DNA from 3 places in the Brevundimonas vesicularis genome. Region 1 is predicted to be linked to each of the others. Evidence: predicted binding sites of a transcription regulator. Region 1 holds the regulator's gene; each other region holds the start of a gene.
The links. The regulator LexA, encoded in region 1, represses DNA repair genes until DNA is damaged. The targets are predictions, from matches to a motif close to ATGTTCNCNANNTGTTCT.
Positions count from the first base shown of each region.

Region 2: a site for LexA is predicted at 5,027-5,044, ahead of recA (recombinase RecA). Genes of this name have one in related genera too.
Region 3: a site for LexA is predicted at 4,828-4,845, ahead of dinB (DNA polymerase IV). Genes of this name have one in related genera too.

Region 1 covers NZ_CP114278.1:2,004,004-2,011,932, reverse strand. Annotated here, with positions in the region: gene gltA (citrate synthase) at 1-16, opposite strand, end outside; gene gltX (glutamate--tRNA ligase) at 83-1,498, opposite strand; gene O2K97_RS10015 (ComEC/Rec2 family competence protein) at 1,566-3,683, shown strand; gene lexA (transcriptional repressor LexA) at 3,664-4,362, opposite strand; gene trpC (indole-3-glycerol phosphate synthase TrpC) at 4,481-5,275, opposite strand; gene trpD (anthranilate phosphoribosyltransferase) at 5,272-6,309, opposite strand; gene O2K97_RS09995 (anthranilate synthase component II) at 6,312-6,902, opposite strand; gene O2K97_RS09990 (hypothetical protein) at 6,991-7,194, shown strand; gene trpE (anthranilate synthase component I) at 7,191-7,929, opposite strand, start outside.
Region 2 covers NZ_CP114278.1:614,038-621,966, reverse strand. Annotated here, with positions in the region: gene O2K97_RS02980 (acetyl-CoA C-acetyltransferase) at 25-1,230, shown strand; gene O2K97_RS02975 (3-hydroxyacyl-CoA dehydrogenase NAD-binding domain-containing protein) at 1,248-3,440, shown strand; gene recA (recombinase RecA) at 3,843-4,925, opposite strand; gene O2K97_RS02965 (MHYT domain-containing protein) at 5,095-6,729, opposite strand; gene O2K97_RS02960 (M20/M25/M40 family metallo-hydrolase) at 6,808-7,929, opposite strand, start outside.
Region 3 covers NZ_CP114278.1:1,845,560-1,853,488, reverse strand. Annotated here, with positions in the region: gene O2K97_RS09165 (SRPBCC family protein) at 1-373, shown strand, start outside; gene O2K97_RS09160 (zinc-dependent alcohol dehydrogenase) at 391-1,569, shown strand; gene O2K97_RS09155 (arylesterase) at 1,710-2,351, shown strand; gene O2K97_RS09150 (exodeoxyribonuclease III) at 2,356-3,132, shown strand; gene O2K97_RS09145 (alpha-ketoglutarate-dependent dioxygenase AlkB) at 3,177-3,737, opposite strand; gene dinB (DNA polymerase IV) at 3,734-4,807, opposite strand; partial or broken gene O2K97_RS09135 (error-prone DNA polymerase) at 4,918-7,929, shown strand, end outside.

The sequences.
Region 1 (7,929 bases):
TGGCTTGTTCAGTCATGAATGCCCCTTTGCATCACACGTCCAGGCGCGGGGAGGCGTCGGCCGCTTTTTGGTTTGTGGGTGATCACTTAGTCTGTTGCAGCGCATCATCCAAGCGCCCGAGACTTTCGTCTCGCCCAAGAGCCGACAAAGTTCGTGCAATATCAGGTGATGTTGACCCTGCGGTAAGCGCTGCGCGCATCGGCGGGCCGATTTTTCCGAACCCGACGCCCTCGGATTCCGCAAAGGCCTTGAGCTCGGCTTCCAGCGCAAAAACATCCCAGGATTGGAACAGGGACAGCCGTTCGCGCAGACGGGTGAGGCGCTCCAAGGTTTCACCCGACAGTAGCGCCTTCGCCTTGTTGTCCAGCGTCAGCGGGCGAGATTTCAGTACGAAAGCGGTTTGATCGGCCAGATCGAGGATCGTCTTGGCGCGATCCTTGACGAAAGGCATGGAGCGCTGAAGCCGGGCTTCGTCCGCCTCTGCGAGGGCGTGGCCCTTCTGCAGGTGCGCATCCAGCGTCAGCTTGGCGAGCCGCTCGTCGTCGGCCAGACGCAGCCAGTGCGAATTGACATGGGCCAGCTTGTCGAAGTCCAGGCGGGCCGGCGCCTTGCCGATGCCGGCGAGGTCGAACCATTCGATGGCCTGGGCGTCGCTGAACAGTTCGTCGTCGCCGTGCGCCCAGCCGAGACGGGCCAGATAGTTGCGCATGGCCTCGGGCAAGTAGCCCATCTCCGCGTATTCATGCACCGCCTGGGCGCCGTGACGCTTCGACAGTTTGGCGCCGTCCGGGCCGTGGATCAGGGGGATGTGGGCAAAGGTCGGACGCGTCCAGCCCAGCGCACCGTAGATCAGGCTCTGTCGCGCGGCGTTATTCAGATGGTCGTCGCCGCGAATGACGTGGGTCACCCCCATGTCGTGGTCGTCCACGACGACGGCGAGATTATAGGTCGGCGCGCCGTCCGAACGCATCAGAACCAGATCGTCCAGGTCGTCGGTCGACCAGTTCACGTCGCCTTGGACCTCATCGGCCACCGTGACCGTCGTCGCCTTTGGCCGACGGAAGCGCACGACGTGCGGCAGGGCCAGATCGTCCACGGTCGGCTCACGGTCGCGCCAGGGCGATTCGAAAGTGCGCTTCTCCGCCTTGGCCTCATCGCGCAGACGACCGGTCTCCTCGGCCGAGGTAAAGTCGCGGTAGGCGTGGCCGGTTTCGAGCAGTTGATCGACCACCTCGCGGTGACGATCGGCCCGGCTGAATTGGAACACCGGCTCGTCGTCGGCGAACAGCTCCAGCCAGCTTAGGCCGTCGAAAATGGCCTTCACCGCCTCATCGGTCGAGCGTTCACGGTCGGTGTCTTCGACCCGGATCAGGAAACGTCCAGCGTGTCTCTTGGCGTACAGCCAGTTGAACAAAGCGGTTCTCGCCCCGCCGATATGCAGATAGCCTGTCGGCGAGGGGGCGAAGCGGGTGACGACAGTCGAAGAAGGTGAGGTCATGGGGGAGGGGTCCGTAAGCGAGGCCCTTATACGCCCCGATGCGGCAAAACCTACCCCCGCTGCGCGATTGCGCGCCTGGCTGCACGCCGAGGTCGCCGCACAGACCCTGAGATGGCGGCTATGGGCGCCGGTCGCATTCGGCGCGGGCGGAGGCGTCTATTTCGCTCTGCGAGCCGAGCCGGTCTTGTGGCCACTGTTGCTGGGCGCCGCCTTGGCCTTTGGGCTGTGGGGCGTGGCGCGCCGGCGCGGCGGGTCGCGACGTCTGACCTGGCTGCTGTTGATGGTCGCCTGCGCGTCAGGCGGGCTGGCGGCGGCCAAGGTGCGCACCCAAGCCGTCGCCGCGCCGATCGCGCCCGCCCTCGGCGAACCGACCGTGATCGAAGCCTGGGTTGTCGATGTCGACAGCACGGGGCAGCGAGGCGCGCGGGTCGTGATTGCGCCGGCCTGGATCCGCGGACTGACGCCAGACCAGACGCCGGTGCGCTTGCGAGCGACGGTGCGGGGCGAGCCGCCGCGACCCGGCGAAGCGATCCGCCTGTTCGCCATTCTGAACCCGCCGCCTGCGCCGGCCAGCCCCGGCGCCTACGACTTCGGCCGCAACGCCTTCTTTCAGGGCATGGGCGGCGTGGCGTTTGCCTTGGGCGAAACGCGTGGGGCCGAGCTTGCCCCGCCGCCGTGGCGACTTCGACTTGAAATGGCGGTCAACGGCGCCCGCTTCGCACTGGCCGAGCGGATCGTGGCAAGGCTCGGCGAGCGGACCGGCGGGATCGCCGCCGCCATGACCACCAGTCATGAAACCTGGATCAGTCAGGAGGACATGGATGTGATGCGCGATTCCGGCCTGGCGCACATCCTGTCGGTATCAGGGCTGCATATGGCCACCGTCGGCGGTTTCGTCTTCTTTGCGGTGCGGCTGGGCGTGGCGGCCTGGCCGTGGTTGGCCCTGCGGGTTCACGGCAAGAAGGTCGCGGCCTTGGCGGGCCTCACGGGGGTCGGGGTCTATCTGGTGGTGTCGGGCGCGCCCCCGCCGGCAGAGCGGGCCGCCATCACCGCCTCCATCGCGTTTCTGGCCATCCTGCTGGATCGACAGGCGGTCACGATGCATGGCCTGGCTGTGGCGGCCTTCATCGTTCTGGCCATACAGCCTGAAGCCATCGTCACGCCGGGTTTCCAAATGTCGTTCGCGGCGACGGCGGCCTTGGTCGCCCTGGTCGAGGCCTGGCCGAAGCGCCCCCGCGAAATATCCGCGCCGTGGCCGATCCTGGCGGTGCAGCGGCTGGGCGGTTGGTTGACGGCGGCTGTTGCGGCCAGCATCGTCGCGGGACTGGCGACGGGACCGTTCGCCATGCAGCATTTCAACCGCACCGCCATGTACGGACTGCTGGCCAATCTCGGCACGTCGCCCGTGGCGGACTTCATCCTGATGCCGGCGCTGGCCTTGGGCGCAGCGCTGGAACCCTTGGGGCTGGGGGGACCGTTGCTGGCGGTCGCAGGATGGGGCGTGGATCTGATGCTGGCGATCGGCGCCTGGACGGCGGGATTGCCAGGCGCGGTCAGAACGGTCGCCAGCGCGCCGAACTATGTCCTGCCGGTCGCGTTCCTGGGCGTGTTGTTCGTCTGTTTGTGGCAAGGCCGCCTGCGCTGGTTGGGACTGCCCTTTGCAGCCGCCGTCCTGATCTGGCCGCGTGAACCGACGCCGGACCTCTGGCTTGGCGATGGCGGAACCAACGCCGCCTTTCACCGTGATCAGGCAGCGGTCGTCGTGCGGCCTGGCGTGCGCGAGTTTGCCGTGGATCTGTGGTCGCGACGACGAGGGCTGACCATGGCGGATCGATCAGAGACGGGCTGGGTTTGCGAGCGCTTCTCCTGTCGGCCGGACACCGATGAGGCCGGGCCCGTTGCCATCTGGTGGGGGCGAAAGTCGCCGAGCTCAGATCAGATGGAGGCCTTATGCCGCGCAGCGCCCGTCGTCAGCGTCCGCGCTGTCGTCACCTCAATTCCAAGCGTCTGTCAGGATCGCCTTGTCCTGGACGGCGTGGACTTTGCGCGGGGCGGAGCCGTGGAGTTGTGGCGTGTCCGTTCGGGCAAGCCAAATCGATGGCGCGCGGTGTGGACGGCCGACGTTCGCGGCGACCGCCCCTGGACGCGTCAGTCCGATCCGGAGGTCAGTGATACCGGCGCATGAGTCCGACCAGCTTGCCCTGAACCGCGACCTGATCCGAGCCGTAGATCTTTGTTTCGTAGTTGCGGTTGGCGGGCTCCAGCGCGATCGAGGCGCCCTTCTTGCGAAGGCGTTTCAGCGTCGCCTGCTCGCCCTCGACCAGCGCCACCACGATCTCGCCGGAGGCGGCGTTGTCGGTCGATTTGATCACCACCATGTCACCGTTCAGGATGCCGGCCTCGATCATGGAGTCGCCTTCGATCTCTAGGAGGTAGTGCTCGCCAGAGCCCAGCATGGACTCCGGAACCGGATAGCGGGCGGTTTCATGCTCGATCGCGTCGATCGGCGTGCCGGCGGCGATCTTGCCCATCAGCGGCAGTTCGCGGGTGTCGTTGGCCGCCATCGGGGCCGCAGGTCGGACACCGCCGCCGCCTTCGATGACGTCGGGCTTGAACCCGGTGCGACCGCGCGGCGCGCCGGCCGTCGCCTGTTCGGGTAGTTTCGTCACTTCCAACGCGCGGGCGCGGTGAGCGAGACGGCGGATGAAGCCGCGTTCCTCCAGCGCCGTGATCAGCCGGTGAATGCCGGACTTGGAGGCCAGATCGAGCGCCTCCTTCATCTCGTCGAACGAAGGGGAGACGCCGGTCTCCTGGATGCGTTCGTGGATGAACATCAGCAGTTCGTGCTGTTTGCGCGTGAGCATCGCCAGGCCCTCATGCGCCCGCCGACGAATCGGAACGGGCCGTGAACATTTGTCGATGTTCTGTAAGTGTTCCTTGCTAATGTCAACTTAACGGCGAGGCTTGCCGCCGCGTCTCGGCTCAAACGGCCAGCAACTGACGGGTGGCCGCCTCGACATCGGCCTGCCGCATCAGGCTCTCGCCGACCAGAATCGCCTGGGCGTGCGCCGCCGAAACCCGCGCCACGTCGTCGGGCGTAAAGATGCCGCTCTCCGCGACCAGCAGGGCCCGAACGGGGCTCAGCATGGACAGCCGCTCCGTGGTTTCCAGATCGACCTCGAACGTGCGCAGCGAGCGGTTATTGACCCCGACAAGATCGCCGCCAAGCGCACAGGCGCGCGCCATTTCGTCCTCGTCGTGGGTCTCGATGAGCGCGTCCATGCCAAAGCGTTCGGCTTCCGACAGCAGTTCAGCCGCCAGGTTGTCGTCGATCATGGCGAGGATGATCAGGATGCAGTCGGCGCTCAAGGCGCGGCTTTCGGCGACCTGCCAGGGATCGACCAGGAAATCCTTGCGCAGGCAGGGCAGGGCGACAGCCTCGCGGGCCTGTCCCAGATAGGCGTCGTCGCCCTGGAAGCTGGGGCCATCGGTCAGCACCGAGAGACAGGCCGCGCCGCCGGCCTCATAGGCTTGGGCCAGGGCCGGCGGATCGAAATCGGGCCGGATGAGCCCCTTGGATGGGCTGGCCTTCTTGATCTCGGCGATCAGGGCGGGACGACCGGTTTCCTTTCCGACCCGCTCCAACGCGGCGCGAAAGCCGCGCGGGGTCGATGCGGCGCGGGCCAGGGCTTCGATCGCGTCCTGCGAGGTCGCAGCCTTGCGGGCGGCGACGTCCTCGCGTTTGTAGGCGGCGATACGGTCCAGAAAGTCGGTCATGCGGGCTCTTCGCTTTCCAGCGGCGTGGAGGTGATGCGGGCCAGGCGATCCAGCGCCTCGGCGGCTCGACCGTCGTCGATTGCGGCAGCGGCGAGCGCGGCGCCCTCGGCCAGATCGGCCGCGCGATCGGACACCACGAGGGCGGCGGCGGCGTTCAGCAGCACGATGTCGCGGTAAGGGCCAGCCGCGCCGGCCAGAAGCGCGCGCAGGGCGACGGCGTTCTCCTCGGCGTCGCCGCCGCGAATGTCTGCGACAGAGGCCCGCGGCAGGCCGGCGTCCTCGGGCGTGACCTGGAAGCGACGAACCGCGCCATCCTTCCATTCGGCGACGTTCGTGGGGCCAGAAGTCGCCAGTTCGTCCAGGCCTTGGCCATGAACGGTCCAGGCCCGGTTGGCGCCAAGCCGGCCCAGCACCTCAGCCAGCGGCTCCAGCAGGCGCGGATCATAGACGCCCATGACCTGTCGCCTTGCAGACGCCGGGTTCGAAAGCGGTCCCAACAGGTTGAAGACGGTGCGAAAACCGATCTCGGCCCGCACCGGCCCGACATGACGCATCGCCCCGTGATAGGCAGGCGCGAACAGGAAGCAGATGCCGGCCTCGTCCAGCGCCTTTTTCTGCTGCGCCTGCGACGCCATCAGGTTCACGCCCAGGATCGACAAGACGTCGGAAGAGCCTGATTTCGATGACATCGCCCGATTGCCATGTTTAGCGACCTTCAGACCGGCGCCGGCCAGAACCAAGGCGGCGGCGGTCGAGATATTGTAGGTGTGCTGACCGTCGCCCCCGGTGCCGCAGGTGTCGATCACCTCATAGGGATGGTCCAGCGTCAGGGCGGCTTCACGCATGGCGCCCGCGAAGGCGGCGATCTCGTCCACGGTCTCGCCGCGCATCCGCATGGCGGTGACGGCGGCGGCGACTTGCGACGGGGTCGGCTCGCCGCGCAGGCAGGCGGCGAAGAAGTCGTGCGCCTGCTGGGACGTCAGGGGATGGCCCTCGACCAGTCGGGCGAGGATCGGCTTGAAACCGTCGCCCATGGTCAGGCGGCCGCGAGGCGCTTTACGCCGGCGATCTCGAGGAAGTTGGCCAGCATGTCGTGACCGTGTTCGGTGGCGATTGATTCCGGGTGGAACTGCACGCCGTGGATCGGTCGGCTGCGATGCTGCAGACCCATGATCTCGCCGTCGGCGGTCCAGGCGGTGACCTCCAGACAGTCGGGCAGGGTTTCGCGCTTGACCGCCAGCGAGTGATAGCGTGTGGCGGTGAAAGGCGAGGGCAGGCCGGCGAAGACGCTCTGACCCTCATGCAGGATCGGCGAGGTTTTGCCGTGCATCAGGGTCTTGGCGCGAATGACGTCGCCGCCGAACGCCTGGCCGATGGCCTGATGACCCAGACATACGCCTAGGATCGGCATCGACGCTGGCACTGTCGTGATCAACGGCAGGCAGATGCCCGCCTGATCCGGCGCGCAAGGGCCGGGCGACAGCAGAACGGCGGCGGGGTTCAGCGCCCACGCCTCGTCCACCGTCAGGTCGTCGTTGCGCACCACATGCGTCGGCGCGCCCAACTCCGCGAGGTAGTGGACGAGATTGTAGGTGAAGCTGTCGTAGTTATCGACGACGAGGATCATGGCTTGGCTTCTAGGCGTGACGCGCGTCCGCGCCAAGCGGGCGCGGCCTTAAAGCGCATTTTAACTCGACGGGACTAGGACTGGGCCGGTGAAACTCGCCGCTGAAAAAGACATCGCCGCCAAGATCGCCGCCGCAAAGGCGAAGCTGGTCGTGGTCGAAACCCGGCCCAACCCCGTCGCCGCGCTTGGCGCAGCCGCGCTCGCGGCCACCGCAGCGGTTCTGATGGCGGGCGTCGTCATCATCGGCCCCGGCGTGCAGTTCAACGACCCGGCGATGACGATTTCGCGCTAGCGATTGCCGGTCCTGAAGCGCCAGGCGTCTTCCGCCGCTCGCATCGGCGCCCGCGCCTTGTGCTGGGTCTCGGCATATTCGGCCGCAGGATCGCTGTCGGCGACGACGCCGGCCCCGGCCTGAACGAAGATCCGAGCGTCAGCGAAAAGGGCGGTGCGCAGGGTGATGCAGATGTCCGCCTCGCCGCCGGCCGAAATGTAGCCGACGCCGCCGCCGTAACCGACGCCGCGCTTTTCGCTTTCCAGTTCGTCGATGATCTCCATCGCGCGCACCTTGGGCGCGCCCGACAGGGTGCCGGCGGGCAGGGCAGCCAGAAGCGTGTCAACCGCATCCAGCATGGGGTCGGCCTTGCCCCGCACGTTGGAGACGATGTGCATGACCTGGCTGTAGCGCTCGACGACGAAGCTCTCGGTGACCTCGACCGTGCCGGGCGCCGCGACTCGCCCCACATCGTTGCGGCCCAGGTCCAGCAGCATCAGGTGCTCGGCAAGCTCTTTTGGATCAGCGAGCAGTTCGACTTCCAGCGCCTTGTCCGCTTCTGGCGTCGCACCGCGCATGCGCGTGCCGGCCAGCGGCCGGATCGTCACTTCGCCGTCCTTGAGCCGAACTAGGATCTCGGGGCTGGAGCCGGCGAGTTGGAAACCTTCGAAGTTTAGATAGAACAGATAGGGCGACGGATTCTGGCGACGCAGCGAGCGATAGAAGGCGAACGGATCGTCGGTCCACGGGGCCGAA
Region 2 (7,929 bases), 1.4 Mb from region 1:
GCCCAAAGATGGAGACGCACTCCCATGGCTGACGCCTATATCTACGACGCCGTCCGCACGCCGCGCGGCAAGGGCAAGAAGGACGGCTCGCTGCACGAGATCACCGGCCTCAGCCTGGCGACCCAGGTGCTGGAAGCCCTGCGCGACCGCAACGACCTGGACACCTCCAAGGTCGACGACGTCATCCTGGGTTGCGTCACGCCCGTGGGCGAACTCGGCGCCGACATCGCGCGTACGGCCGTGCTCTCTGCCGGCTGGTCGCAATATACGGCGGGCGTCCAGATCAACCGCTTCTGCGCCTCGGGCCTGGAAGCCGTGAACATGGCGACGGCCAAGGTGAAGTCCGGCGAGGCCGACTTCGCCGTCGGCGGCGGCGTCGAGGTCATGAGCCGCGTGCCGATGGGTTCGGACATGGGCGCCTGGCCGACCGATCCCTCCTCGGCTTTCCCGACCTATTTCGTGCCGCAGGGCGTGTCGGCGGATATGATCGCCACCAAATACGGCTTCAGCCGCGACGACGTGGACGCCTATTCGGTCGAGAGCCACAAGCGCGCCGCCAAGGCCTGGGCCGAGGGCCGGTTCAAGAACTCGGTGATCGGGGTCAAGGACCAGCTGGGCCTGACTATCCTGGATCATGACGAGACGATCCGCCCGAACACGGACATGCAGGCGCTCGGCGGCCTGAACCCGTCCTTCGCCATGATGGGCGAAATGGCCTTCGACGGCGTGATCAACCAGCGCTACCCCGAGGTCGAGCGCGTCAATCACGTCCACACGCCGGGCAACTCGTCCGGCATCGTCGATGGTTCGGCCGGCGTGCTGATCGGTTCGCTGGAAGCCGGCCAGGCCCTGGGCCTGAAGCCGCGCGCCAAGATCCTGGGCGGCGCCTCGATCGGCTCCGAGCCGTCGATCATGCTGACCGGGCCGGAATATGTGACCCGCAAGCTGCTGGACAAGCTGGGCATGACGCCCGACGACATCGACCTGTGGGAGCTGAACGAGGCCTTCGCCGCCGTCGTCCTGCGCTACATGCAGGCGCTCGACATCGACCACGCCAAGATGAATGTGAATGGCGGCGGCATCTCGATGGGGCACCCGCTCGGCGCCACCGGCGCCATGATCACCGGCATCGCGCTGGACGAGCTGGAGCGCTCGAACAAGTCGACCGCTCTGGTCACCCTGTGCATCGGCGGCGGCATGGGCACCGCCACTGTCATCGAACGCGTCTGATCCGGGAGCAAATGGATATGGAAAACTTCAAGATCGACGTCGACGCCGACGGTATCGCTACGATTGTATTCGACGTTCCGGGCCGTTCGATGAACACCCTGACCGCCTCGGTGATGAAGGAAATCCCCGAGCTGGTCGAACGCATCAAGACCGACGACGCCATCAAGGGCGCCGTCATCACCTCGGGCAAGGCCTCGGGCTTCTGCGCCGGCGCGGATCTGGGCGACATGGCCGGCGGCGTACTGTCGGGCGGCGGCGACCTGCAAAAGGCGTTCGACGCCGGCTGGAAGCTGAACGGCGCCTTCCGTGCGCTTGAAACCTCGGGCAAGCCGATCGCGGCCGCGATCAACGGCCTGGCCTTGGGCGGCGGACTGGAGTTCACCCTGGCGGCCCACTACCGCGTGGTCGAGAACGACAACAAGATCCAGTTGGGCCTGCCCGAGATCAAGGTCGGTCTGTTCCCCGGCGGCGGCGGCACCCAGCGCCTGACGCGTCTGGTCGGCGTCCAGAACGCCATGATGGCGATGAGCGAGGGCAAGTCCTTCCGCCCGAACGACGCCAAGGGCGCCGGCATCGTCCATGAGGTGGTCGAGAAAGGCCAGTCGGTCGAGGCCGCCAAGGCCTGGATCAAGGGTGGCGGCAAGGCTGTCCAACCTTGGGACGAGAACTCGTTCAAACTGCCCGGCGGCGGCCCCTATCACCCGGCCGGCATCCAGAACTTCATGGTCGGCAACGCCATGCTGCGCAAGCAGTCCTATGGCAACTATCCGGCCGTGGTGAACCTGATGAAGGCCGTTTACGAAGGCGCCCAGGTGCCGATGGACGCGGCCCTGCGTATCGAGACCCGCTACTTCATCAAGACCCTGATGACGCCGCAGGCCCAGGCCATGATCCGTTCGCTGTTCCTGTCCAAGCAGGAACTGGACAAGGGCGCCGTGCGCCCGGCGGGCGTGCCCAAGTCCGATCCGAAGAAGGTGACCGTCATCGGCGCCGGCATGATGGGCGCGGGCATCGCCTATGTGCAGGCGCTGGCCGGGATCGAAACCGTGCTGATCGACCAGACGCAGGAAGCCGCCGACAAGGGCAAGGCCCACGTCGAGGAGTTGCTGAAGAAGCGCCTGTCGCGCGGTCAGCTGACGCAGGAGAAGTATGACGCCCTGCTGGGTTCGGTCACTGCGACGACGGACTATGATCTGATCAAGGGTTCGGACCTGGTCGTCGAGGCCGTGTTCGAAAACCGCGAGATCAAGGCCGACGTGACCAAGCGCGCCGAGGCGCAACTGGCGGACGGCGCCGTGTTCGGCTCCAACACCTCGACCCTGCCGATCACCGGCCTGGCCGAGGCCTCGGTGCGGCCCGAGGACTTCATCGGCATCCACTTCTTCTCGCCCGTCGACAAGATGATGCTGGTCGAGATCATCCTGGGCGAAAAGACGGGGCAAGCCGCCATCGCCAAGGCTCTGGACTATGTGCTGAAGATCAAGAAGACGCCGATCGTCGTCAACGACAGCCGCGGCTTCTACACCTCGCGCTGCTTCTCCACCTTCCTCATGGAGGGCATGGCGATGCTGGAAGAGGGCTACGGCCCCGCCCTGATCGACAATGTCGGTCGCATGACCGGCATGCCGCGCGGCCCTCTGGAGATGCACGACGACGTCGCCCTGGACCTGTCCTACAAGATCGCCAAACAGACGGCGCTGGATCTGGGCGACAAATACGTCCCGTCGGAAGGCGCCGACATCGTCGCCAAGATGGTCGAGGGCGGGCGTTTCGGTCGTAAGAACGGCAAGGGCTTCTACGATTACGATCAGAAGCCCAAGACGATCTGGAAAGGTCTGGGTGAACTGGCCCCCACCACCAAGGGCATCGACCAGCCGGAAGAACCGACCGCCTTCGCTCAGATCGACGAGCTGAAGACGCGCCTGCTGTATCGCCAGGCCGTCGAAGTGGCCCGCTGCTGGGAAGAGGGCGTCATCGACGATCCGCGCGAAGCGGACCTGGGCGCCATCCTGGGCTGGGGCTTCGCGCCCTGGACCGGCGGTCCGATCAGCATGATCGACGGCATCGGCCTGGCCAAGTTCGTCGAAACCGCAGACCGCCTGGCCGCGACCTACGGCGACCGCTTCAAGGTGCCCGGCTTGCTCCGCGACATGGCGGCGAAGAACGAGACCTTCTACGGCAAGTTCGCCCCGGAGAAGGCCGCCGCCTGATCGGTCGCGAACATCAACAGAAGACGGAACGGGCGGCCTTCGGGTCGCCCGTTTTCGTTTGGGGCGCCCCACCCATTTCGTCATTCCGGGCGAAGAGTAGCGAAGACCCGGAACCCAGCGGCGCGCGAAAGCGCGAACCTGTCGCGGACTCGCTGCTCGACGTCGTGCGGCGGATAGATTTCGCCTTCGGCGCCGCTGGGTTCCGGGTCTTCGGGCCAGGCGGCCCTCCGCCCGGAATGACGAAAGCTTAAAAAAGACCCGCCCGACACGAGGTCGAGCGGGTCGCTCCGCCGCCCTTCGCGGGGTCGGTGGCGGGTCGCTAGGGGCGACGGAGTAGCGGTGAAAAGACCGGACCGAGACCGGGACAAACTTTGACAGTCCGCCCAGCCTCGGAGGCTGGCGTCAGCCTTCCAGGTCCTGGCCTTCGTCCGGCTCGGGCGTGCCCAGCAGTTCGTCGGCGATCTTGTTGGTCGAGGCGCGCACAGCCTTTTCGATCGAGGCGGCGATGTCGGGGTTCTGTTTCAGGAACTCGCGCACATTCTCACGGCCCTGACCGATCCGGGTGGAGTCATAGCTGAACCAGCTGCCCGACTTCTCGATGATGCCGGCCTTGACGCCCAGGTCGATGACCTCGCCCAGTTTGGAGATGCCCTCGCCGTACATGATGTCGAAGATGACCTCGCGGAATGGCGGGGCGACCTTGTTCTTGACCACCTTGACCCGGGTGGTGTTGCCGACCACCTCGTCGCGGTTCTTGATCGCGCCGGTGCGGCGGATGTCCAGACGCACCGAGGCGTAGAACTTCAGCGCATTGCCGCCCGTCGTCGTCTCGGGCGAGCCGTACATGACACCGATCTTGTGGCGGATCTGGTTGATGAACAGCACGATGCATTTCGACTTGGAGATCGAGGCCGTCAGCTTGCGCAGCGCCTGGCTCATCAGGCGCGCCTGAAGGCCGGGAAGGCTGTCGCCCATCTCGCCCTCGATCTCGGCGCGCGGCGTCAGGGCCGCGACGGAGTCGACGACCACAATGTCCACGGCGCCCGACCGAACCAGCGTATCCACGATCTCCAGCGCCTGCTCGCCAGTGTCCGGCTGCGACACCAGAAGATCATCCAGATTGACGCCCAGCTTCTGGGCGTAGACCGGGTCCAGCGCATGTTCGGCGTCGACGAAGGCGGCGACCCCGCCCTTCTTCTGCACTTCCGCGACGGTGTGCAGAGCCAGGGTCGTCTTGCCCGAGGATTCTGGGCCGAACACCTCGATAACCCGCCCGACCGGGAGACCGCCGATGCCCAGCGCCATGTCTAGGCCGAGCGAGCCGGTCGAGACGCTGTCGATCTCGGCGACCACGCCCGCCTTGCCCAGTTTCATCACCGAACCCTTGCCGAAGGCGCGATCGATCTGCGCGATCGCCGCCTCCAGGGCGCGTTGCTTGTCGCCGTCGTCCTTGCCCACCAATTTGAGTGCCGCCTGTGAAGCCATTGCCTTCGTCTCCCTTGCCATGATTCCCGTCATTCAGCTTGGGAGAGACCCGCCTGGACCCGCCCCCGTTTCGTGAGGCCGACTATGTGCATGGTTTGTTCCAGTTCACAAGATGTTCTCATCGATCAAAACGAGAACAACCAAAACCTGCGACCGTTTTTGACGCAGGCTAGAGCGGAAGGCGCAGGCTGAAGCTGGCGCCATCGGGGTCGTAAGTCATGACCGCCGAGCCGTGCAGCGAGCGGTTGATCGTCGAGTCGATCAGCACCGAACCGAAGCCCTTGCGCTGAGGCGGTGACACCGCCGGCCCGCCGCTTTCCACCCAATCCAGCAGCAGATGGCCGTCAGCAAGCGACCAGTCGATCCGCACGCAGCCCGAGGCGTTCGACAGGGCGCCGTATTTGGCGGCGTTCACCGCCAGTTCGTGAAAGACCATCCCCATCCCCAACGTCTGTTGCGCGTTCAGATCGACGGCCGGACCGGTCAGGCGAACCTGTTCCTCGGCATAGGGGCCCAGTTCCTGAGCCAGCATGGCGCGCAGATCGACATGCTCCCAGTTCGCGGCCGTCAGCAGGTTCTGCGTGTTGGACAGGGCCACCAGCCGCGCCTCGAACAGGGCGGTGAAGGTGGCGACATCCGGCGTGCGCCGCGCCGTCTGGTGGGCGATGGACTGCACCGTGGCCAGGGTGTTCTTCACCCGGTGATTCAGTTCGTTGATCAGCAGTCGCTGCAAGCGTTCGCTGTCGGCCAAGGCGGCGAAGGCCTCACGGCGATCGGTGATGTCGGTGATGACGCCCGACATCTTGATCGGCCGGCCCGAACGACTGCGGATCAGGCGTCCCCTCAGATGGATCCATCGGCCAGAGGCCGGCAGACGCCATTCCTGATCATATTCGCCCTCGCCCGCCAAGGCGCGCTCCAGCGCCTGACGATGCAGCGGCAGATCCTCGGGCGACAGACGATCGCCGATCTCGGTGGCTCCGAGACGGCTGTCCGCGTCGATGGACAGGATTTCGCGCGCGCGGCCTGACATCATCGTCGTCTTCATCGGCAGGGTCGCTTCCCAGAAGCCGACGCCGCCCGCGTCCACGGCCGCCAGGACATTGGCGCGCTGATCCACGATCGAGGCCCCCAGCGCGAGAAACAGCAACGTCACCGCCCCGGTCGTCACCGCGACCGCCAAGACCACCGGCGACGCCCCGCCCTCCACCGGCCCGGCGTCGGCGATGGGGGTCAGGATCAGGGCCGCCATGCCGACATGGTGCATGGACACGATGGCCAGACCCAGGATCACGGCGGCGACCGCGCGCCAGGCCAGGCTCCGCTCCTGGCGGGCCGCAATCAGGGCGGCATAGGCGGCGGCGACCGCAACCAGCACCGAGAGGGCGACCAGCACGGGCTGGTAACTCAAGACGGCGTTCGTCCGCATCGCCGCCATCCCGACGTAGTGCATGGCGACGATGGACCCGCCCATCAGCAGGGCCGCCGGCGCCAGTCGCAAGGGGCTGGCCTGCGCCGTCCCCGCCGTCAGGAAGGCCGCGGATGTGCCGGTCGTCGCCAGCAGGAAGGAGACCAGCGTCAGGCCGGGATCATAGAAGACTTCGGCCTCGAACCCCAGCATGGCGATGAAATGCATCGACCAGATGCTGACGCCCAAGGCCAAGGCGGCGACGCCCAGCCAACGCAACCGCGTCGCACCGATCTGATCGCGGGTTCGATTGAACAGATCCAGAGCCGTCCACGCGCCCAGGGTCGCTATCGCCAGCGACAGGACGGTGAACGGATTGACGTGAAGATGGTGCAAGCGCGCCGAGGCCCCGATAAAAGCAGCGGTATGCTTAGCCGGGTTTCATCGCTCGGACGACTGCGAAACGCATCCGGATCAAGCGACCAACCTGGCCCCCACGGCGACCACAACAGCCAGCGCTAGGCTGGCGGCGGCGAAGATCGGCAAGGCCCGCCCCGATCGAGGCGCCAGCGGGCGGACCAGCATCGCGATCATCAGGGCGATCGGCCCCACCGCGCCAGGCATGTCCATGCCGACGCCCAGGAAGACGCCGTGCCCCTGAACCAGCAACCACCCGCCGACCAGGGCTGTGGCGACGACGGCGGGTGCGAAGGACGCCCACGAGCCGAAGCGGGCGCCGATCACCGCCGTCGACGCGGCCGCCAGGGCGGCGATCAGACCGGGCCACAGCAGCAGGAAGGCGGCTTCCGGCGCCGCCGCCTGCACCCCGCCGCCCAGGATCAGGACCAGGACGATCAGCCCCAGCCAGCCGCCCCAGACGGCGTCTGCGTCCTGCGGTTTCGGCCGCCCCAGGCTGAGCGCCAGAGCGATCACCGTCGCCCCCAGGACCGGCAGGCTGAAACCGCCCAGCGCCGCTGCAATCGCGAAGGCCGCCAGGACAACCCCGGCCGCGCCCCATCGGCCCAGCAGGCGTCGCCCTGCGGTCAGCATCAGAACCAGGGCCAGCATGGCCAAGGCCACGGCGATTTCCAGAACCGGCAGGCGACGCAGCAAGGTGTAATAGAGGTCGGCCGAATCCACGCGACGACCGATCGGCCCGGCCAGGACGCGCACCGCCTGTCCCACCACCACCGCGCTCGCCAACAACCACAGACCATCCGCCGCACCCCGCACGACCGACGTCGCCCGCAAGCCCGTGACATGGCGCGCGCCCCAGGCGGCGAAGGCCGTCGCCAGGACTCCCACGGTCAGCAGCAGCCAGCCGATCGCCGGGGAATGCTGCACGACGAACAGGCCGAACACATCCGCATAAACCGCGTTCTGCGTCGCCTGCGGCAGGGTCGGCGCCCGCAGCAGATCATCGACCATCTCGAGCGCCTGGGAGCCGATATGCTGCACGCTGCCCTGATCCAGCGCCTGCGGCGTCGAGGACGGTGAATGGTATTGCGCCGGGCGGCCGATGAAGGCCAGATTGATCCCCGCCAGCCTCCGATCCGCCGCCACGGTGAAGTCCGTGCCATTGGGCATCAGCCGATA
Region 3 (7,929 bases), 160 kb from region 1:
TCTCGATGACGTTCGGTCCAGCTGGACCGTCGCAGGCCCCGCCGGTGCGGAAATCGAACTCGTCAGCGAGATCACCGAAGATCGTCCCGGTGAATACATCGCTTGGCGCTCCACCGAAGACAGCGACGTCGATCACGAGGGCTGGATCGAGTTTCGCGACAACGCCTTCGGCCGAGGCACCGAGGTCCGTGTCCTGATCAGCTACGACCCGCCGGCGGGCGCCGTCGGTAAACTGGTCGCGAAGGTGATGCAGCGCGAGCCCCGGGTCCAGGCCCGGCGCGAGCTGCGACGTTTCAAACAGCTGATGGAGACGGGCGAAATCTCGACGTCCAAGGCTCCCGACGCGGCGCCGCGCGCCGACCGTCATTTCTGATCCAGGAAGGAATTCCCATGCGCGCCCTGACTTGGCACGGCAAACACAATGTTCAGGTGGACACGGTCCCCGATCCTCAGATCGTCAATCCCCGCGATGCGATCATCAAGATTACGGCGACCGCTATCTGCGGATCAGACCTGCACCTCTACGACAGCGTGATCCCCGGCATGTCCAATGGCGACATCCTCGGCCATGAGTTCATGGGCGAGGTCGTCGAGATCGGCCGGGGCAACACGAGCCTTCAGGTTGGCCAGAAGGTCGTCGTCCCCTTCGTGATCGCCTGCGGCTCGTGTTTCCATTGCGGCAAGCAGCAGTTCTCGGCCTGCGACAACTCAAATCCCGCCGACAAGTCTGACGCATCCGAGATCGCCTACGGTTACCCGGCTGCCGGCCTGTTCGGCTATTCACACCTGACCGGCGGCTATGCGGGCGGTCAGGCGGAATATGTCCGCGTCCCCTATTCCGACGTCGGCCCGATCGTGGTGCCGGACGGAATCGAGGATGAGCGGGTCCTGTTCCTGTCCGACATCTTTCCCACGGGTTGGATGGCGGCCGAGAACGCTGAGATCGAACCCGGCGACACGGTGGCGATCTGGGGCTGTGGCCCCGTCGGCCTATTCGCCATCAAGAGCGCCAGATTGATGGGCGCCGGTCGCATCATCGCCATCGACCATCATCCACGCCGACTGGAGCTCGCCAAGGCGAACGGCGCGGAAGTCCTCAACTATCATGAGGTCAAGGTTCGTGAAGCCCTGATGGAGATGACCGCCGGCATTGGGCCGGACGCCTGCATCGACGCGGTCGGTATGGAGGCGCATGGCTTTTCGCCCGACAACATCATCGATGCGGTGAAGCAGGAAACGAAGCTGGGCACGGATCGCCAACATGTCCTGCGCGAGACGATCATGGCGTGTCGCAAGGGCGGCCGCGTGTCGATCCCCGGCGTGTATGGCGGAATCGGCGACAAGCTGCCGATCGGCGCCCTCATGCAGAAGGGTCTGACGATCAAGACCGGCCAGACCCATGTGCAGAAATATCTGCCGCAGCTCCTTGAACTGGTGATGGAAGGAAAGATCGACACGACGGATCTGATCAGCCACCGCCTGCCCCTGGAGCAGGCGCCAGAAGCTTACAAGAACTTCCACGACAATCCGAACGAATGGACGAAGGTCGTACTGAAGCCGCACGGCTGATCAACGGCCTTCTTTAAAGCCTTACTGCCGTGGACGATCGACAGCCAGACGAGCCCACCACGGCCGGAGTTCGGGATTGTTTTCAAACGACCTGAGAGGAACAGGACAGGTTCGGCCAGACTTTGGGTAGGACATGAAGCATGACCCGCTGCACTCCGACCGCCCAAGATCCGGTTTCGGCCTGCCTGTCATCGGACGCTGACAGGAGCGCCATGGGCAATGCTGAGCGTGTCGTAACGCTTCTCGGCGACTCGCTGACCGCAGGCTACGGCCTGAAGTCGGCTGAAAGCTTGCCGCGCCAACTTGCGGCGCGACTGGCGAGCGAAACGCCTTTGGTTCGCGTCATCGGCGCGGGCGTGTCCGGCGACACGACGGCGGACGGCTTGCAAAGGCTCGATCGGGACGTGCCGGCGCAAACGGATCTTTGCGTCGTCGCCTTGGGCGCCAACGACATGATGCGGCTGGTCCCGACCGATCACGTCAGGGACAATCTGCTGTCGATCATCGACAGACTCCGGAGGCGAGAGATCCCCGTTCTGCTGATCGGGATGCGCGCGCCGCCCTGGTTCGGCGCCTACGCCTGGGCCTTCGATGCCGTCTACACCGAGGTCGCTCGCGCAGCGAACGTGCCCCTGATGCCGTTCCTGATGGACGGTGTCGCGTTGCACCCAGCCTATGTCTTGCCGGACCGGATCCATCCCAACGCCGCCGGCGTGGGCAAGATGGCCGACGCCCTCGCCCCCCATGTGCGATCCGCCCTGGCGGCCCTGCGGACGCGATGACGGGATGCGGATCGCCACCTTCAACATCAACGGCGTCAATCGTCGCCTGCCCAACCTACTCGGCTGGCTGAAACGGGCCCAGCCGGACGTGGTCTGCCTGCAGGAACTGAAGGCGGCCGACACGCAGTTCCCGGCCGCCGAGCTCGAGGCGGCCGGCTATAGCGCGGTCTGGGTCGGCGAACCGCGCTGGAACGGCGTCGCCATCCTCAGTCGGATCGGCGCGCCGGTCGTGACCCGACGCCGGCTGCATGGCGACGCCGACGACCGCCAGGCCCGTTATATCGAGGCGGCGGTGAACGGCGTGCTGATCGGCTGCCTCTATCTGCCCAACGGCAATCCCAGGCCCGGGCCCAAGTTCGATTATAAGCTGGCCTGGGCCCGACGGCTCACCGCTCACGCGGCGTCGCTTTATTCGACCGAGGCGCCGGTCGTTCTCTGCGGCGACTACAATGTCGTCCCGACCGACGCCGACATCTACAATACGCGCTCTTGGAAGACCGACGCCCTGCTCCGACCCGAGAGCCGCGCCGCCTTCCAGAGCCTGCTCGACCAGGGCTGGACCGACGCCCTGCGCGAGCGCTTCCCGCACGATCCCCCGCCCTGGACCTTCTGGTCCTATTTCCGGGAGGCCTGGTCGCGCGACGCCGGTCTGCGGATCGACCACCTGCTGCTCAACGGGCTTGCAGCCGAACGCCTGACCGATGCCGGGGTCGATCGCGCGGTCCGCGGCGTCGAGGGCGCCAGCGACCATGCGCCGGCCTGGATCGACCTCGCGGACTAAGCCGATCCGGATCCTTCCATGCCAGCCGGCCGCGCCATTGAACGTCAGGCGGCCAGGGTCCGGAAGGTGATGGAATAGCGCAAGGCCGTCATCGGCGTGATCGAATGCTCCCAGTCCGCGCGCGCCTCCCCCGACAACCGATAGGCCGAGCCGCACGCCAGCGGCGCATTTCGGCGCAGAAAGCCCGCCCCCTGACGACGGCGCAGCCGCATGACGCAGGGCGCGAGGAGGGACAGGCCCAGGATCTCGCTGTAGACGGGGCGGTCGCGATGCCAGCCGATGCCGGCGCCCGGCGCATATTCATTGATCAGAACCTGGACAAAGGCCGCGCCGTCCAGATCGAGGCGACCCGCCAAGCGCGCCATCAAGGTCGAGAAAAACGCCGGCCACCCCGCGCCATCGCCCCCGCGGTCGAAGGCGGCGATCCGGCGATGACCCAGGTAGCCCAGATGTTCATAGGGTTTGAACGCCAGAGTCTGGAGCGCGGCGGCTAGCGCGGCCTGTTCGGGCGCCGACAGGACGTCCGCCCAATAGTCAAAGCCCGCCACCACGGGCGTGCGCGCGGGTGCATCGCCGAACAGGTCGATCTGCGATAGTTCGGTCACGACAGGACCAATTGGTTCGCCGCAGCGCCGGTCGTCTGCAGATTGGACAGGCTTACCCCGACCAGGCGCACGCCCCGGCTTGGCGGGTAGAGGGACCGGACCAGCACCCGACTGAGCTCGTGCAGGGCCTGGCGGGAGGCCACGGGCTCGGACTGGGACCGGCTTCGCGTCGATTGCTGGAAGTCCGCCCATTTGACCTTGACGGTGACCGTCCGTCCCCGACTTCCGGTCTTCTCGCACCAGGCCCAGACATCGTCAGCCATGGCTGCCACACCGGCTTCGATCGCGTCCGGATCGGTCAGGTCGGAGGCGAAGGTCGTCTCCGACCCGCTCGATTTGCGAGTCCGGTCCGGATTGACCGCTCGGTCGTCCCGCCCGCGGGCGATGGCGTGGTACCAGGGCCCGGACTTGCCGAAATGATGCTGAAGAAAGGCCAGGGATTGACGCCGCAAGTCTGCGCCGGTGCGGATCCCCAGCCCTTCCATCTTGGCGGCCGTCACCGGCCCCACACCGTGGAAGCGCTGGACCGGCAAATCCTCGACGAAGGCCTCGCCGCGCCCTGGCGCCACAACGAACTGGCCGTTCGGCTTGTTCTGGTCCGACGCCAGCTTGGCCAGGAATTTGTTGTACGAAACGCCTGCCGAAGCCGTCAGGCCGGTCTCCTCGAGGATACGCCGCCGGATTTCCTCCACCGTCGCCGAGGCGGTCCCCAGGCCGCGCCGATCTGAAGTCACATAGAGATAGGCCTCGTCCAGCGACAGGGGTTCGATCAGGTCGGTGTAGTCCGCAAAGATCGCATGGATCTGCGCCGACACGGCGCGATAGACCTCGAAGCGCGGCGGGACGAAGACGAGGTCCGGACACTTCCGCTGGGCTGTTGTCGAGGGCATGGCCGATCGCACCCCGAACCGCCGCGCCTCGTAGCTGGCGGCCGCGACCACGCCGCGCGCCGCCGCATGACCGATCGCCACGGGCCGCCCTCGCAAGGCGGGATCATCTCGCTGTTCGACCGAGGCGAAGAAGGCGTCCATGTCCACATGGACGATCTTGCGGGTGGCGACGCCAGACATCCGCCATGCATATCAAGACCAGAACAAAAAGAAAACCTTTGTCCACGGCGACGCTTGCCATTCGGCTCGCCGGAGTGCTGTCGGGGAGGTCGAACAGCCGCTCAATCCCTATGTCTTACGTCGAGCTTCAAGCCACTTCGCACTTCTCCTTCCTGCGCGGCGCCAGCAGTTGCGAGCTGCTGTTCGAACAGGCCCGCCTGTGCGGGCTGGACGCCCTGGCCATCGTCGATCGCAACTCGCTAGCGGGGATCGTGCGCGCCCATGAGGCGGCCAAGGCCTCCGGCGTGCGGCTGATCGTCGGCTGCCGGCTTGATCTGATCGATGGGACAGGCGTGCTCGTCTATCCGACCGACCGGCCCGCCTATTCCCGACTGACGCGCCTGCTCTCCCTGGGCAAGCGACGCGCCGGCAAGGCCAAATGCCACCTCGACTGGTCGGACCTGAAAGACTGGTCGGAGGGCCTGATCGCCATCCTGGTCCCGGACGAGGCGGACGAGGCTTGCGCCGCCAATCTGCGACGGCTGAAGGCGACCTTTCCTGCGGGCGCCTATCTCGCCCTAACGCTGCGGCGACGCCCAGGAGATGCGCTGCGGCTGCACGACCTGTCGAATCTCGCCGTCCAGGCGGGCGTGCCGACCGTCGTGACCAACGACGTCCTCTTTCACCACCCGGACCAACGCCTGTTCCAGGACGTGGTCACATGCGTGAGGCACGGCTGCACGATCGACGAGCTAGGCTTTCGGCGCGAGCGCCATGCAGATTGCTATCTGAAGCCGCCCCACGAGATGCACCGCCTGTTCAAGGCCTATCCCGAGGCCCTGGCCCGCTCGGTCGAGATCGCCGACCGGTGCCGCTTCTCCCTCGATGAACTGGCCTATCAATATCCCGACGAGGTCTCGACCCCGGGCATGACGCCGCAGCAGACGCTGGAACAGCTGACCTGGGCCGGGGCCGCCGATCGCTATCCGGATAGGGTTGCCGGACAGCGTGCGCAAGACGCTTCGGCACGAACTCGATCTGATCGGCCAGCTCGACTACGCCCCCTATTTCCTGACGGTCCATTCGATCGTTCGCTTCGCCCGCAGCCGGGACATCCTGTGTCAGGGTCGTGGTTCGGCCGCCAATTCCGCCGTCTGTTACGTGCTGGGCATCACCTCGATCGACCCGGGCCGCAATGATCTGCTGTTCGAGCGCTTCGTCAGCCAGGAGCGCCGCGAGCCCCCGGACATCGATGTCGATTTCGAGCACGAGCGGCGCGAGGTCGTCATGCAGTGGATCTTCGAGACCTACGGCCGCAACCATGCGGCCCTCTGCGCCGTCGTCACCCGCTATCGCGCGCGCGGCGCCCTGCGCGACGTCGGCAACGCGCTGGGGCTCAGCGAGGACCTGATTAAGACCCTGTCGTCCCAGGTCTGGAGCTATTCCAGCGAGGGCGTCGAGGACAAGCATGTCGCGGACCTCAACCTCAATCTGGAGGACCGGCGGCTTCGCCTGGCGCTGGAGCTGTCGCGCCAGCTGATCGGCGCCCCGCGCCATCTCAGCCAACACCCCGGGGGCTTCGTCCTGACCCACGACCGTCTGGACGACCTGGTCCCGATCGAGCCGGCGGCGATGAAGGATCGCCAGGTCATTGAATGGGACAAGGACGACATCGACATCCTCAAGTTCATGAAGGTCGATGTGCTGGCCCTTCGGCATGCTCAGCTGCATGAAGCGCGGCTTCGACCTGCTGGCCGAGAATAAGGGGATCGCGCTCGACCTCGCCACTATCCCGGCCGAGGACCCCAGGACCTATGCGATGATCCGCAAGGCCGACACGCTCGGGGTTTTTCAGATCGAGAGCCGGGCCCAGATGGCCATGCTCCCGCGCATCAAGCCCCGCACATTCTACGATCTGGTCATTGAGGTCGCCATCGTCCGCCCCGGCCCGATCCAGGGCGATATGGTCGATCCCTATCTGCGCCGCAGAGAGGGCAAGGAGGATGTCGTCTATCCCAAGCCCGAGCTGGAGAAGGTGCTGGGCAAGACCTGGGGCGTGCCCCTGTTCCAGGAACAGGCCATGCGGGTCGCGATCGAATGCGCCGGCTTCACCGCTTCGGAGGCCGACCAGCTCCGCCGGGCCATGGCGACGTTCAAGTTCACCGGCGGGGTCAGCCACTTCAAGGACAAGCTGATCAGCGGCATGGTTGAGCGCGGCTATGACGCCGCTTTCGCCGAGAAGACCTTCAGCCAGCTCGAAGGGTTTGGCTCCTACGGCTTTCCGGAAAGCCATGCGGCCTCCTTCGCCCTGATCGCCTATGCCTCCTCCTGGCTCAAATGCCATCACCCGGATGTCTTCTGCGCCGCGCTGCTGAATGCCCAGCCCATGGGCTTCTATGCGCCGCCGCAGATCGTCCGGGACGCCCAGCGGCATGGCGTTGAGATCCGGCCCGTCTGCATCAACGCCAGCCGCTGGGACTGCACCCTGGAGCCGGCAGGCAAGGACGGACGCTTTGCCGTCCGCCTCGGCCTTCGCATGGTGCGCGGCCTGGTGAATGGCGACGCCGCCCGCATCCTGGCGGCGCGAACGGACGGCGCCTTCCGCTCCGTCGACGACCTGTGGCGGCGTGCCGGCGTCCAGGTCGCCAGCCTTGTCCGCCTGGCGGAGGCGGATGCCTTCAGGCCGGATCTGCACCTGGACCGCCGCGACGCGCTGTGGGCCATCAAGGGGCTACGGGACGACCCCCTCCCCCTGTTCGCCACCGCCGACGCCCACGACCACAAACCGGAAATCCTGGAGCCCGATCCGGGCCTGAAACCGATGACGCCCGGACGGGAGGTGGTCGAGGACTACAGCCTGTCCGCCTGACCCTGCGCGACCATCCGCTGACCTTCCTGCGCGACGATCTGCAGGCCCGGCACGTCATGACCTGCGCGGATGGGACGGCCATGCGCGACGGCCGGCTGACGCGCGTCGCGGGCCTCGTCCTGGTGCGACAGAAGCCCGGCAGCGCCAAGGGGGTCATGTTCATCACCATCGAGGACGAGACCGGCGTGGCCAATCTGGTCATCTGGCCCAGCCTCTACGAACAGCAGCGCCGCATCGTCCTGTCGGCCTCCATGCTGGTCGTCGACGGCAAGGT